Regions from separate parts of the Flexivirga alba genome, predicted to be linked through region 1. Evidence: predicted binding sites of a transcription regulator. Region 1 holds the regulator's gene; each other region holds the start of a gene.
The links. The regulator HrcA, encoded in region 1, represses chaperone genes, less so after heat shock. The targets are predictions, from matches to a motif close to TTNGCACTCGNNNNNNNCGAGTGCNAA.
Positions count from the first base shown of each region.

Region 1 (4,458 bases):
CCAGCGAGTCGCCCTTGATGTCGGCGACGCCGTGGAACACCTCGGGCGTCATGTAGTTGTGCGCCAGGATCACGGCATCCTGCTCGTGCTTCAGTCGCTGGATCGCCTCGATGTCTTCGGCATACATCGCCCACTCGACCTCGGGGATCACGTGCTGCACGGTCTCGTATGCCGCCGCGTGGTCGTAGGACAACTCGCTGATGCTCACTGTCGACTCCCTTGAAATGCTCAATATGAGTAAATGCTGAAACTGAGCATAACACCGATCCTGGCGTGGTACTGATCGGGTCCCATGGCAGGTGACGGCCAAGACCACATCGGCTGACCGAAGAGTGGACGCCGCGGAGACGACGACCTGCGAGCAGTCGGAGCAGAAGGCTCAGCGGGGAGTGGGAGTTTGGTGCCGACCTGGGCGCGCTCTTCACGGACCGAGCCCCGGAAGCGGTAGAGCTTGGCGGGGCGACCGCCGGTCTCGTGCGAGACGCCACCGGTGGGCTCAACCAGTTCGTGCTGCACCTCGACCGCGCGGCGGAAGTTCTGCTTGTGCACGTGCTGGCCGGCGATGGCCTCGACCGTCTCTTGCAGCGCCAGCAGGGTGAATGTCTCCGGCATCAGCTCGAAGATCACCGGCCGATACTGCAGCTTGGCCCGAATGCGAGAGAGGCCGGTGGCCAGGATGCGCCGGTGGTCATGCAGCATCGGGCCGGCTGTGAGCGCGGATATCCTTGCAGCGGAAGGCGATTCGGCGACAAGCCCCGTCTCCCAGAGCAGCTCGTAACGCTGCAGTGCGAGGTCCGGTCGCCACGGCCGTTCGTCATACGCGAACAGGAATCGGCAGCGGTCCAGCCGCTCCGCGGAGTTGGCCGACCAGCGTCGCAGTGCGCGCTCGATCTCCTCTCCGAGGCGATCGGCGCCAGAGTCGCCAAGGTGCCTGCGGTCCTCCCAGGGCAGCAGGTCGTAGAGGGCCGACCAGTCGGTCGGCCGCACGCTGCCGGCGATCGGTGCGCGGGCCAGCCCGAGGTAGGAGATCGACACCACGCGCCGGTCGTCACTGGAGCGGCCGAGGTCAGCGAAGGTGTAGAGCTGCTCGACATACCCAAGATCGAATCCGCTGTGTTCGCGGGCGAATTCGCGGACGCCGGACTGCAGCGACTCCTCCTCGACGCGCAACGGGCCCGCCGGGAGGGCAGGCGGTTGTCCCGCCGCCAGCACCCATGGCCGGCCGTCGTCCACGGCCAGCACCACGGCCACGAGCTCGGCGCTGAGTCCGACGTCATTCATGCTGAGCCGTCACGAAGTCGATGAGTTCCTCCACGCGGCCGAGCAACTCGGGCTGCAGGTCGGTGTAACTGCGCACAGTGCCGAGGATGCGCCTCCAGCCCATCGCGACGTCAGCCTGTGTCTCGTGCGGCCAGTCGAGCGCTGCGAGGATGCCGTGCTTCCACGAGGTGCCGCGGGGGATGACCGGCCATTTCGTCCAGCCGAGCCGCTCGGGCCGCACCGACTGCCACACATCGACATACGGGTGGCCGAGCACGAGCACGTCCCGCCGCGCCTCGGGTATGGCGAGGGCGTCGGCGACGATCCGCGCCTCCTTGGTGCCCGGGACGAGGTGATCGACCAGGACGCCCATCCGCCGATCCGGAGTGGGCGCGAAATCCCGGATGACAGACCGCAGGTCATCGACACCGTGCAACGGCTCGACGACGACGCCTTCGACACGCAGGTCGGCTCCCCATACCTTCTCGACGAGCTCGGCATCGTGCTTGCCCTCGACGAAGATCCGTGACCCGCGAGCGACACGTGCGGGCGCATCGGCGACGGCACGGGAGCCGCTGGCGGTCTTCGACGCAGCGCTGCGTGCCGCCTGCAACGCCGCGGCGTCGGCCTTCGAGGTGGGCGCTGTCAGCTCGACGGGTTTGCCGTCGATGAGAAACCCCGGTCCCATCGGGAAGGCGCGGCTGCGTCCGTGCCGATCCTCCAGGTGGACCACGCGCAGCCCGCCGGACTTCTCGGCCGAGATGACCGCGCCGCACCAGCCGGTCTGGACTTCCTCGACCACCAGGCCGGTCTCGGCCGGTACCTGCTCCGAGCGACCCCGCGGCGGCTTGCGCCAATCACCGGAGAGGACATCGGCGCCATATCTGTCGGTCACGTCGCGAAGGGTAGTCGGCATCACTCGTGAAGTCGCGGAGGATGAGGTCGGGAAGACTAGTCGGGGATTCGGCCTCGTGGTTGGAGGCAAGTAGACTTGGCACTCGACATACTTGAGTGCCAGCGCGCGGACGATGCAGGGAGGTGGACATGAGCGACGAACGCAGGCTGCAGGTGCTGCGCGCGATCGTGCAGGACTACGTGTCGACCTCCGAGCCAGTCGGTTCCAAGGCCCTGCTCGACCGGCACCACCTCGGTGTCAGCGCCGCGACCGTGCGCAACGACATGGCCGTCCTCGAGGAGGACGGCCTGATCGCGGCGCCGCACACTTCGGCCGGACGCATCCCGACAGACGCCGGCTACCGGCTGTATGTCGACAAGCTCAGCCAGATCAAGCCGCTGTCGCGCGCCGAGCGCACTGCCATCGAGACGTTTCTGGTCCGATCGGTCGACCTGGACGACGTGATTTCGCGCACGGTCCGCCTGCTGTCCACGTTGACCGGGCAGGCGGCCGTCGTTCAATATCCGTCGCTCAACGCTGCGCTGGTGCGCCACGTCGAGCTGGTGCCGCGCTCGGCCGACCGCCTGACTCTCGTGGTGATCCTGTCCACCGGTCAGGTCGACCAGCGGGTCGTCGAGCTCGACCGGTCGCTGACCGAGGTCGAGGCCGATGAGCTGATCCAGCAGCTGCGGTCGGGGCTCAACGACAAGAGTGTCGGCCTGCGTCGCGCTGTCGCAGCGGGAGCGTTGCGCGAGTGGTCGGCGCAGCTGGTCGACGATGTCACGGATGCCCGGCCGGTGGTCATCGACGCGGTTGCGGCGGCGTTCGCCGAGGAGCGGGAGGACCGCGTGGTTCTCGGTGGCACGGCCAACCTGGTCCGGTCAAGCGACTTCGCGATGTCCCTGGGGCCGTTGCTCGATGCCCTTGAGGAACACATGGTGCTGCTGCGGTTGTTGACCCAGGCGGGTGGCGACCCGACCGACGGTGTCGCTGTCCGGATCGGCACCGAGAATTCCATCAGCGGCCTCAGCGGGACCTCTGTCGTGAGCACGGCATACGACGCGGGCAGCTTCGCGAGCCTGGGAGTGCTCGGCCCGACCCGCATGGATTACCCCTCGACCATGGCGGCGGTGCGTGCAGTGGCACGCTATGTCGCCGACATCCTCGACAACTGACCTCGAACAGCTCGAAGGAACTTCGTGAACGACTACTACGGCGATCTGGGCATCGCACAGAACGCGAGCCCGGAAGAGATCAAGCGTGCCTACCGCAAGCTGGCACGCAAGCTGCACCCGGACGTCAATCCGTCCGAGGAGGCGTCCGACCAGTTCAAGAAGGTCGCCCAGGCGTATGACGTGCTCGGTGATGCCGAGAAGCGGCGTGCCTACGACATGGGCAGCGACCCCTACGCCATGGCCGGTGGCGGCGCGGGCTACGGCCAGGGCTTCTCGTTCTCCGACATCATGGACGCGTTCTTCGGCGGCAACGGCGCAGCGCAGGGTGGCCCGCGCTCCCGTATGCAGCGTGGTCAGGATGCGCTCATCGCGGTCGAGATCGATCTGGGCACAGCAGTTTTCGGCGGTGCGGAAGAGCTCACCTTCGACACAGCTGTCGCGTGTTCGGTGTGTCACGGCGACGGCGCGCGGCCGGGCACCGGCAAGCACACCTGCGACATCTGCCACGGCAGCGGTCAGGTGCAGGAGGTGCAGCGGTCCTTCCTCGGTCAGGTCATGACCACGCGTCCGTGCCAGGCCTGCCGCGGATACGGCGAGATCATCGACGACCCATGCTTCAACTGCTCGGGCGAGGGCCGCGTGCGCGACCGTCGCACGATCACCGTCAAGGTGCCCGCCGGTGTCGACACCGGCACCCGCATCCAGCTCACCGGCGAGGGCGAGGTCGGCTCCGGTGGTGGTCCTGCCGGCGACCTGTATGTCGAGGTGCGGGTCCGCAAGCACGCGACCTTCCAGCGCCGCGGCGACGACCTGCACTGCTCGGTCGAGTTGCCGATGACTGCTGCCGCGTTGGGCACCGCGCTGCCGCTCGAGACGTTCGACGGCGAGCGGGACGTGACGATCCCGCAGGGCACCCAGCCCGGCGACGTGATCACCCTGCGCGGGCTCGGCGTCACGCACCTGCGTTCGCAGGTCCGCGGTGACCTGCTGGTGCACGCCAACGTGCGAGTGCCCACCAAGCTGGACCCTCAGCAGGAAGAGTTGCTGCGGTTGCTGGCCAAGGAGCGCGGCGAGGAGCGCCCCGAGGCGCGCTTCGGTCGCGTCGAGAAGGGCCTGTTCGGCAAGCTG
Region 1 covers NZ_JBHSWH010000001.1:4,173,063-4,177,520, reverse strand. Annotated here, with positions in the region: gene nadA (quinolinate synthase NadA) at 1-208, opposite strand, end outside; gene ACFQDH_RS20790 (NUDIX hydrolase) at 229-1,281, opposite strand; gene ACFQDH_RS20785 (DUF3097 domain-containing protein) at 1,274-2,155, opposite strand; gene hrcA (heat-inducible transcriptional repressor HrcA) at 2,305-3,330, shown strand; gene dnaJ (molecular chaperone DnaJ) at 3,355-4,458, shown strand, end outside.

Region 2 (4,458 bases), 3.9 Mb from region 1:
TTGCGTATGGCGCCAGGCGTCTCGGTGATCAACGCTCCCTGGCCGAGGTAGTTGAGGGTCAGGCAGGGGAAGACCAGGAAGAACCACGCGCGCCGGATGGGCGAACGCCCGAAGTGACCCATGTCGGCATACAGCGCCTCGGCCCCGGTGATGGACAGCACGACCGCGCCCATCGCGATGAACGCGACGAACGGGTGCTCGAACCAGAACTGGAGGGCATAAGTCGGTGACAACGCGCGGATGATCGCCGGGTTCGGAACGATCTTGGTCAATCCGAGCACCGCGATGGTCACGAACCAGACGACCATGACGGGCCCGAACAGCTTGCCGACCACAGACGTCCCGAAGCGTTGCACCATGAACAAGATGACGATGATCGTCACGCTGATCGGAAGTATGACGTTGTGCAGCTGTGGCGCCGGAACCGCGAGACCTTCAACCGCGGACAGCACCGAGATCGCCGGCGTGATCACGCTGTCTCCGCTGAACAACGACGCCGAGAAGACGCCCAGCACCATCACCAGCGCGAACCGTTTGCCGCCCGATGGGACCGCGCGCCGAGCGAGCGCGGCCAGCGCCAGGTCACCGCCCTCACCGTCGTTGTCGGCGCGCAGGATGAAGACGACATACTTGATGCTCACCACGATGGTGACTGCCCAGAAAACGAGCGAGATCACGCCATACACATCCTGGTGCGTCGTGGCGACCCGATTGTGGTCCAACGAAAAGATGGTCTGCAGCGAATACAGCGGGCTGGTCCCGATGTCGCCGAAAACGACGCCGAGCGCACCAAGGGTCAAGGTCCACAATTTGCCACGATGCGTTGTGGCCGCCGCCGGCGTTGTCACAACCGCAGATTGTGCCCTATGAAGATGCGAAACGGCCGCTCACCCGTGCGGGTGAGCGGCCGTCCCGTGTGAAGTTCGAGAACTTCGTTGCCTGGCTTAGAAGCCCATGTCTCCCATGCCACCGGACGGGTCGGCCGGCATTGCCGAAGCCTTCTCCGGCTTGTCGGCGATGACCGCCTCGGTGGTGAGGAACAACGCGGCGATGGAGGCTGCGTTCTGCAGCGCCGACCGAGTCACCTTGGTCGGGTCCGGGATGCCGGCCTCGAGCATGTCGACGTACTCACCGGTGGCGGCGTTGAGGCCTTCACCGACGGGCAGCGACTGCACCTTGGCGGCAACCACGCCGGGCTCCAGGCCCGCATTGGCAGCGATCTGCTTCAGCGGAGCCGCGGAGGCGACATTGACGATGTTGGCGCCGGTCGCCTCGTCACCCTCGAGCTTGAGGGAGGCGAAGGCGAGCTTGGCAGCCTGCAGCAGTGCGACGCCGCCACCGGCGACGATGCCCTCGTCGACCGAGGCCTTCGCCGCGCGAACGGCGTCCTCGATGCGGTGCTTGCGCTCCTTGAGCTCGACCTCGGTGGCCGCGCCGACCTTGATGACCGCAACACCGCCGGCCAGCTTGGCCAAGCGCTCCTGCAGCTTCTCGCGGTCGTAGTCGGAGTCGGAGTTCTCGATCTCGGCGCGGATCTGGCTGACGCGACCAGCGATCTGGTCTGCGTCGCCGGCACCCTCGACGATGGTCGTCTCGTCCTTGGTGACAACGACCTTGCGGGCCTTACCGAGCAGGTCGATCTCCGCGGTGTCGAGCTTGAGGCCGACCTCCTCGGAGATGACCTGACCACCGGTCAGGATCGCGATGTCGCCGAGCATGGCCTTGCGACGGTCGCCGAAGCCGGGCGCCTTGAGGGCAACCGACTTGAACGTGCCACGAATCTTGTTGACGACGAGGGTCGAAAGTGCTTCTCCCTCAACGTCTTCGGCGATGATGACCAGCGGCTTGCCCGACTGCATGACCTTCTCCAGCAGCGGCAGCAGGTCCTTGATGCTGCCGATCTTGGAGTTGACGATCAGGATGTAGGGGTCCTCGAGCACGGTCTCCATGCGCTCGGTGTCGGTCACGAAGTAACCGGAGATGTAACCCTTGTCGAAGCGCATGCCCTCGGTGAGCTCGAGCTCCAGGCCGAAGGTGTTGCTCTCCTCGACGGTGATGACACCTTCCTTGCCGACCTTGTCCATCGCCTCGGCGATGAGGTTGCCGACGGATGCGTCGCCACCGGCGGAGATCCCGGCAACCGCCGCGATCTGCTCCTTGGTCTCGACGTCCTTGGAAGCCTTGCTCAGCTCCTCGGACACCGCGGCCACAGCAGCCTCGATGCCGCGCTTGAGGGCCATCGGGTTGGCGCCCGCGGCAACGTTGCGCAGGCCTTCCTTCACCATCGCCTGGGCGAGCACGGTCGCCGTGGTGGTGCCGTCACCGGCCACGTCGTCGGTCTTCTTGGCGACTTCCTTGACGAGCTCTGCGCCGATCTTCTCGTAGGGCTCGTCGAGCTCGATCTCCTTGGCGATGCTCACACCGTCGTTGGTGATCGTGGGTGCGCCCCACTTCTTCTCCAGAACGACGTTGCGGCCCTTCGGGCCGAGGGTCACCTTGACGGCGTCGGCAAGGATGTTCATTCCCCGCTCGAGCCCGCGCCGGGCCTCCTCGTCGAATGCAATGGTCTTGGCCATGTGCAGTCCAATCCTCACGTGTTGTTGCGGTGTCAGTCGTATGGCGCCCGCGACGGACGGACCGGGTCCTGCCGAGACTGTCTGAGTCTCGCGAGGTCCGGCCCTCGCCATACATCCGAACTGTCACTCTAACCAGGAGAGTGCTAAAGGCCATTATTGGCACTCTCCCACCGGGAGTGCAAACGGGTGGCGGTGCCGATTCAGTCAACCCAATGGGTCTCGGAGAGGACGCGGGCCGCGACCTGTGCAGGAGTTGCGTCGCCGACGTCGATTGTGAGGTCCGCGGTGCCCGCTTCGTCGAGCAGCCGCTCCAGCTCCGGCGCGCGTCGCACGTGCCAGTCGCGCTCGTCGCCCGGTTCGTGGCGAGCGGTCAAGCGCTCTTCGAGGCGACCGAGCGAGGCGCGCAATCGACCGAGGAACACGAGGCCGACCCGTTATCAGCTCCACCCCAGCTCCTCGGTCGGGCGAGAGTTGTGAAGCCCATCGATTCGTACAGCCGTCGTGGCACGGGATAGGTGTCGTCGCCTCGCGGACCCACCACAGCACTGGTCGCGGCGAGGCCGGCGGCTACCTCGATGATGCCGAGCGGCCGCTTCTCTGATCTGCTGGAAGGCCGATGCACGCGCGGGGTCATCAAGTGTCGGCGAGAGATGTCCGCTGACCTCGGCAGCGTCGCGCTCAACATCCTCAACGACACACCCGACGACACCTTCGATGAAGAACCACGGGTGACACCACCAGGCCGGTCACAGCAGTCACGGGCAGCGACCGCCCACCTGGGCGACGCAACTGTGCCCGGCATCGGCGCCATCCCCGCCGCCGTGATCCAAGCCATGACCCGCTCGTTCGGCACGACGATGACCCGCGCCCTGATCGAGGCCGACACCGGCATCACCCTGGAGACCTGCGAAACCCGCTACCGGCCCAGCCCGAAGTTGCAGCACTTCGTGCGGGCCCGAGACCAGCACTGCCGCTTCCCCGGCTGCAGCCACCCCGCGACACGCTGCGACCTGGACCACGTCATCCCCTGGCCACAAGGACCCACCGCGGCATACAACCTGCACGCCCTCTGCCGCCACCACCACCGCACCAAACAAGCCCACGGCTGGACAGTCACCATGACTCCCGACGGCGTATGCACCTGGACCAGCCCCGCAGGCCACACCTACGTCACCACCCCCGGCGAATAGCTCTCCAGAACAACAGGATTCACCCGCTCGCTCGTCGCGGGCTTCGATACGGCCCCGGGGCCAGCGCTTCGACTTACTCGACGCCGCGCGATCAATCCGCAGGAGCCGATGCCGACCGGATCGAAAGCGACACGACCGGGCCACACGTCGAGGCGAGCACCAACGGCGTCGCGGCGACCACGCAGGCGCGGATCGGCTTGAATGGTCGCGATGACTTCTTCAACCTCCAACACCACGCCCGCACCCTTCGCCACCGCCGTCATCGGCGTCGGCGCCCGAGCCCACCTCGCCAAGAACGTCGAGGAATTCGGCGGATCCGTTGCCGCTGCTGTAGATCCGGACCCGCGAACCGCCGACGCGACCGCCGACCTCTTCGGCGACATCCCGCTGCTGCCCGACGTGACCTCCCTGCTGCGCGACTTCCCTGAGTTGGACGGCGCCATCGTGACGAGCCCGGACGACACGCACGCGGCGATCGCCATACAACTGCTCGAGGCCGGTGTGCCGGTCTATCTGGAGAAGCCGCTCGCGATCACCACCGAGGACTGCGACCAGGTGCTCGAGGCCGCGCACCGCACTGGCACCAAGTTGTATGTCGGGCACAACATGCGGCACATGCACGTGGTGCGCTTGATGAAGGAGATCATCGACCGCGGCGAGATAGGCGAGGTGAAGGCCATCTGGTGCCGGCA
Region 2 covers NZ_JBHSWH010000001.1:223,186-227,643, forward strand. Annotated here, with positions in the region: gene ACFQDH_RS01050 (potassium transporter Kup) at 1-848, opposite strand, end outside; gene groL (chaperonin GroEL) at 945-2,576, opposite strand; gene ACFQDH_RS01060 (hypothetical protein) at 2,777-2,998, opposite strand; gene ACFQDH_RS01065 (HNH endonuclease signature motif containing protein) at 3,227-3,766, shown strand; gene ACFQDH_RS01070 (Gfo/Idh/MocA family protein) at 3,977-4,458, shown strand, end outside.
Region 2: the regulator HrcA is predicted to act here: its motif matches at 2,697-2,723, upstream of groL (chaperonin GroEL).

Region 3 (4,458 bases), 490 kb from region 1:
ACACGCGCGCTCGATGATCCGGGTGATCGTCCGTTTCTACCTCGCGCTCGAAGCATTTCTCGCGGTGCTGATGGCCCTCCGCCTGCATTTCGCGTATGGCGAGGGCGTTGGCCGGGCCGCGTGGGACGGCCTCTTCCACGCGGTCTCGGCGGTGAACAACGCGGGTTTCACCCTTTACTCCGACGGCGCAGCAAAGTTCGCCCACGACCCGTGGGTCCTGGCCATGTTGTGCGGTGGTGTCTTCATCGGGGGACTCGGCTACCCGGTGTGGTTCGAGCTGCAGCGCCGCAGACGGCCGCATCAGTGGACGATGCACACGCGGCTGACGGTCGGCGGATCACTCGTCTTGTTCGTGGTCGGCCTCGTCACGTTCATCGCGTTCGAATGGCGCAACCCCGGGACGCTCGCGCACCTGGATTTCACGGACAAGGTCTGGAACTCCATCGGCGGCGCAGTCTTCCCCCGCACGGCAGGGTTCGCCACGGTCGACTACACCGCGGTGCGGCCGGAGACGATGGCGGTCAACTACGTGCTGATGTTCATCGGCGGCGGCAGCGCCGGCACCTCGGGCGGCATCAAGGTGTCGACGTTCTTCCTGCTCGGAGCGGTGATCATCTCCGAGATCCGGGGCGAGCCGCAGGCTCGGGTCGGCCGTCGCGCCATACCCGTCGCGGTGCAGCGCCAGGCACTGACCGTCGCCCTGCTCGGGGTCGGCATCGTGATGATCGGCATGATCGCCATCCTGACGATCAGTGAACAGCCGATGCAGCTGGTGCTTTTCGAGACGATCTCGGCGTTCTCGACGACCGGGCTGTCCGCCAACCTGACCGGTCAGTTGCCGGAGGGAGCGCAGTTCGTGCTGATCGCGTTGATGTTCATCGGCCGAGTCGGCACGATGACTGTCGGCAGCGCATTGGCGATGCGGCGCAGTAAGCGCCGTTACCAACTACCGGAGGAGTTCCCCATTGTCGGCTAAACGACGCGGAACGCTGGACCCGCACAGCGTCCTGGTGATCGGCCTGGGCAGGTTCGGCACGGCGGTCGCGGCCACCCTCACCGAGCAGGACTGGGACGTCCAGGCGGTCGATCAATCGCTGGAACTCGTGCAGAAGTGGTCCGACCAGTTCACCCATGTCGTGCAGGCCGACAGCTCGGACGTCGAGGCACTGCGACAGATCGGCGCGGGTGACTTCGAGCGCGCCGTCGTGGCCATCGGGTCCAACCTCGAGGCGAGCATCCTCACCACGGCCAATCTCGCCGACCTCGGTGTCCCGAGCATCTGGGCGAAGGCGATGACCAAGCAGCACGCCCGCATCCTGCAACGCATCGGCGCCCATCATGTGGTGCTGCCGGAGCGGGAGATGGGCGCTCGCATCGGGCGTCTGCTGGTCGGTTCGCTCGCCGACTACTACGAGGTGGAGGACGGCTTCGGCATCGGGCGTATGTCGTGCTCCGAAAAGTTCGCCGACAAGACGCTCGCCGAGCTCAACCTGCGCGGAAAGTATGGCGTGACGGTCGTGGCGGTGAAGCATCCCGGTGGTGCCTTCGAGGACGCCCGATCGGAGACGGTCATCGGCAGAGGGGACCAACTGGTGATCACCGGCTCCACCGACCGACTCCAGCAGTTCTCCGGCCGCGCGTAGCGTCATACAGCCGACATCCGGAACGCGAGGAGTCAAGCCGCAAAAGTTCAGTAGAGTCGTTACGCAATCCGAATCCCACCGCTGGAAGGGTTTGCCGCCTGTGCGCGAGATCGTCGTTTTCTCCGGATCAGCCCACCCCGCCCTCGCCGACAGCATCTGCACGCATCTCGGGGTGCCGCGCTCGTATGTCGACATGACCCGCTTCAGCAACGACTGCCTGCAGGCGCAGTTGCTGGCCAACTGCCGCCAGCGTGACGTCTATCTCGTGCAGCCGCTGGTGCCGCCCACCCAGGATCACCTGATGGAGCTGCTGCTGATGATCGATGCGGCGCGCGGCGCGTCGGCGGAGCGCATCACCGCGGTGATTCCCTATTACGCCTACGCCCGCTCGGACAAGAAGGATGCCTCCCGGATCTCGCTCGGCGGCCGCTTGGTGGCGGACCTGCTCGCGGCAGCCGGCGTTCACCGGGTGATCACCATGGCGTTGCACGCGCCACAGGTCCACGGCTTCTTCTCCACGCCCGTCGACCACCTGACCGCGATCGGTGAGCTGGCTGAATACTTCCGCTCCCGCGACAACCTCGCCGACTCGGTGATCGTCTCGCCGGACTTCGGCAACGCCAAGACCGCACAGCAGTTCGCCCGCCTGCTCGGGTTGCCCGTCGCGGCCGGTTCCAAGAAGCGGATCTCCGACGACAAGGTCATCATCGACACCATCGTGGGTGACGTCGACGGCAAGCGCGCGATCGTGCTGGACGACGAGATCTCCACGGGGGGATCGGTCGTCGAGCTGTTGGACCGATTGGCCGAGCGCGGTTGTACGTCGGCCGACATCGCCTGCACGCACGGACTCTTCGTCGGACCCGCTGTGCAGCGGCTGTCCGGGCACCCGCTCATCCGCGAGATCGTCACCACAGACACCGTGCCGACTCCCGCGAACTGGCCCCAGTTGCAGGTACGTTCGGTCGCCGCCCTCTTCGCGGAAGCGATCGCACGCATCCACGCAGGCGAGTCGGTGAGCAGCCTCTTCGACGGTGTCGACCCCTCCCACGCGCCACCGGCGACCAAGCTGCCCTTCGGCTGACGAAATGTGTGGGCCCGGTTTTGGCACTCGAGTTGCAAGAGTGCTAACGAGCGCCTAGATTCAGTGCTGGCACTCTTCCTGGGACAGTGCCAACCGCATTTCGTGGTCGACCCCCGCGACGGCGCTCACGACATACACCGGTTGGCAGCTGACCAGGGTTCGCATTCGCGCCCGAGATTTCGGGCCTCTCAACAGGAAGGTCACACCGTGTCGGTGAACATCAAGCCGCTCGAAGACCGCATCGTCGTCAAGTCCGTCGAGGCCGAGCAGACCACCGCCTCCGGCCTGGTCATCCCGGACACCGCCAAGGAGAAGCCCCAGGAGGGCGAAGTCCTGGCGATCGGCCCCGGCCGCATCGACGACAACGGCCAGCGCGTCCCGCTCGACGTCGCAGTCGGCGACCGCGTCATCTACTCCAAGTACGGCGGCACCGAGGTGAAGTACTCCGGCGAGGAGCTGCTCATCCTCTCGGCCCGCGACGTGCTCGCAGTCGTCACCAAGTAGGACCCCCACGCAGCATGCGTATGACGTTGCCCTAGCCCGCCAGAAGGTAGGGCTGGGGCATCGTCATACGTGCGACCGACATACGAAAGGCCAACAATGGCAAAGGAACTGGAGTTCAACGACTCCGCACGCAAGGCGCTTGAGCGGGGCGTCGACGCCCTCGCCAACGCCGTCAAGGTGACGCTCGGCCCCAAGGGCCGCAACGTCGTCATCGACAAGAAGTGGGGCGCCCCGACCATCACGAACGACGGTGTCACCATCGCTCGTGAGATCGAGCTCGAGGACTCCTACGAGAACCTCGGCGCCCAGCTCGCGAAAGAGGTCGCCACCAAGACCAACGACGTTGCCGGTGACGGCACGACGACGGCGACCGTGCTGGCCCAGGCGATGGTCCACGAGGGCCTTCGCAACGTGGCCGCCGGCGCCGGGCCGGCCGCGCTCAAGCGGGGCATCGACCAGGCCGTGGACGCGATCAGCGAGCAGCTGCTCGCCGACGCCCGCGAGCTGGAGGGCAAGGAAGAGATCTCCCAGGTCGCCGCGCTGTCCGCGCAGGACCAGACGATCGGTGGCCTGATCGCCGAGGCGTTCGACAAGGTCGGCAAGGACGGCGTGATCACGGTCGAGGAGTCCTCGACCGCCGAGACCGCCCTGGAGTTCACCGAGGGTATGCAGTTCGACAAGGGCTACATCTCCCCGTACTTCGTCACCGACACCGAGCGGATGGAAGCCGTCGTCGAGGACGCCTACATCCTGATCAACCAGGGCAAGATTTCGGCCATCGCCGACGTTCTGCCGCTGCTTGAGAAGGTCGTGCAGGCCGGCAAGCCGCTGCTGATCATCGCCGAAGACATCGACGGTGAGGCGCTCTCCACCCTGGTGGTCAACAAGATCCGTGGCACGTTCAACGTCGTCGCGGTCAAGGCCCCCGGCTTCGGCGACCGCCGCAAGGCCATGCTGCAGGACATCGCGATCCTCACCGGTGGACAGGTCATCTCCGAAGAGGTCGGCCTCAAGCTCGACCAGGTCGACCTGGACATGCTGGGTCAGGCCCGCCGTGTCGTCGTCACCAAGGACACCGCGACGATCGTCGACGGTCACGGTGACGCCGAGACCGTCGGTGGACGCGTCAAGGAGCTCAAGGCCGAGATCGAGCGCACTGACTCCGACTGGGACCGCGAGAAGCTGCAGGAGCGCCTGGCCAAGCTGGCCGGTGGCGTCTGCGTCATC
Region 3 covers NZ_JBHSWH010000001.1:4,663,780-4,668,237, reverse strand. Annotated here, with positions in the region: gene ACFQDH_RS23310 (TrkH family potassium uptake protein) at 1-976, shown strand, start outside; gene ACFQDH_RS23305 (potassium channel family protein) at 966-1,643, shown strand; gene ACFQDH_RS23300 (ribose-phosphate diphosphokinase) at 1,744-2,727, shown strand; gene groES (co-chaperone GroES) at 2,935-3,231, shown strand; gene groL (chaperonin GroEL) at 3,328-4,458, shown strand, end outside.
Region 3: the regulator HrcA is predicted to act here: its motif matches at 2,748-2,774, upstream of groES (co-chaperone GroES).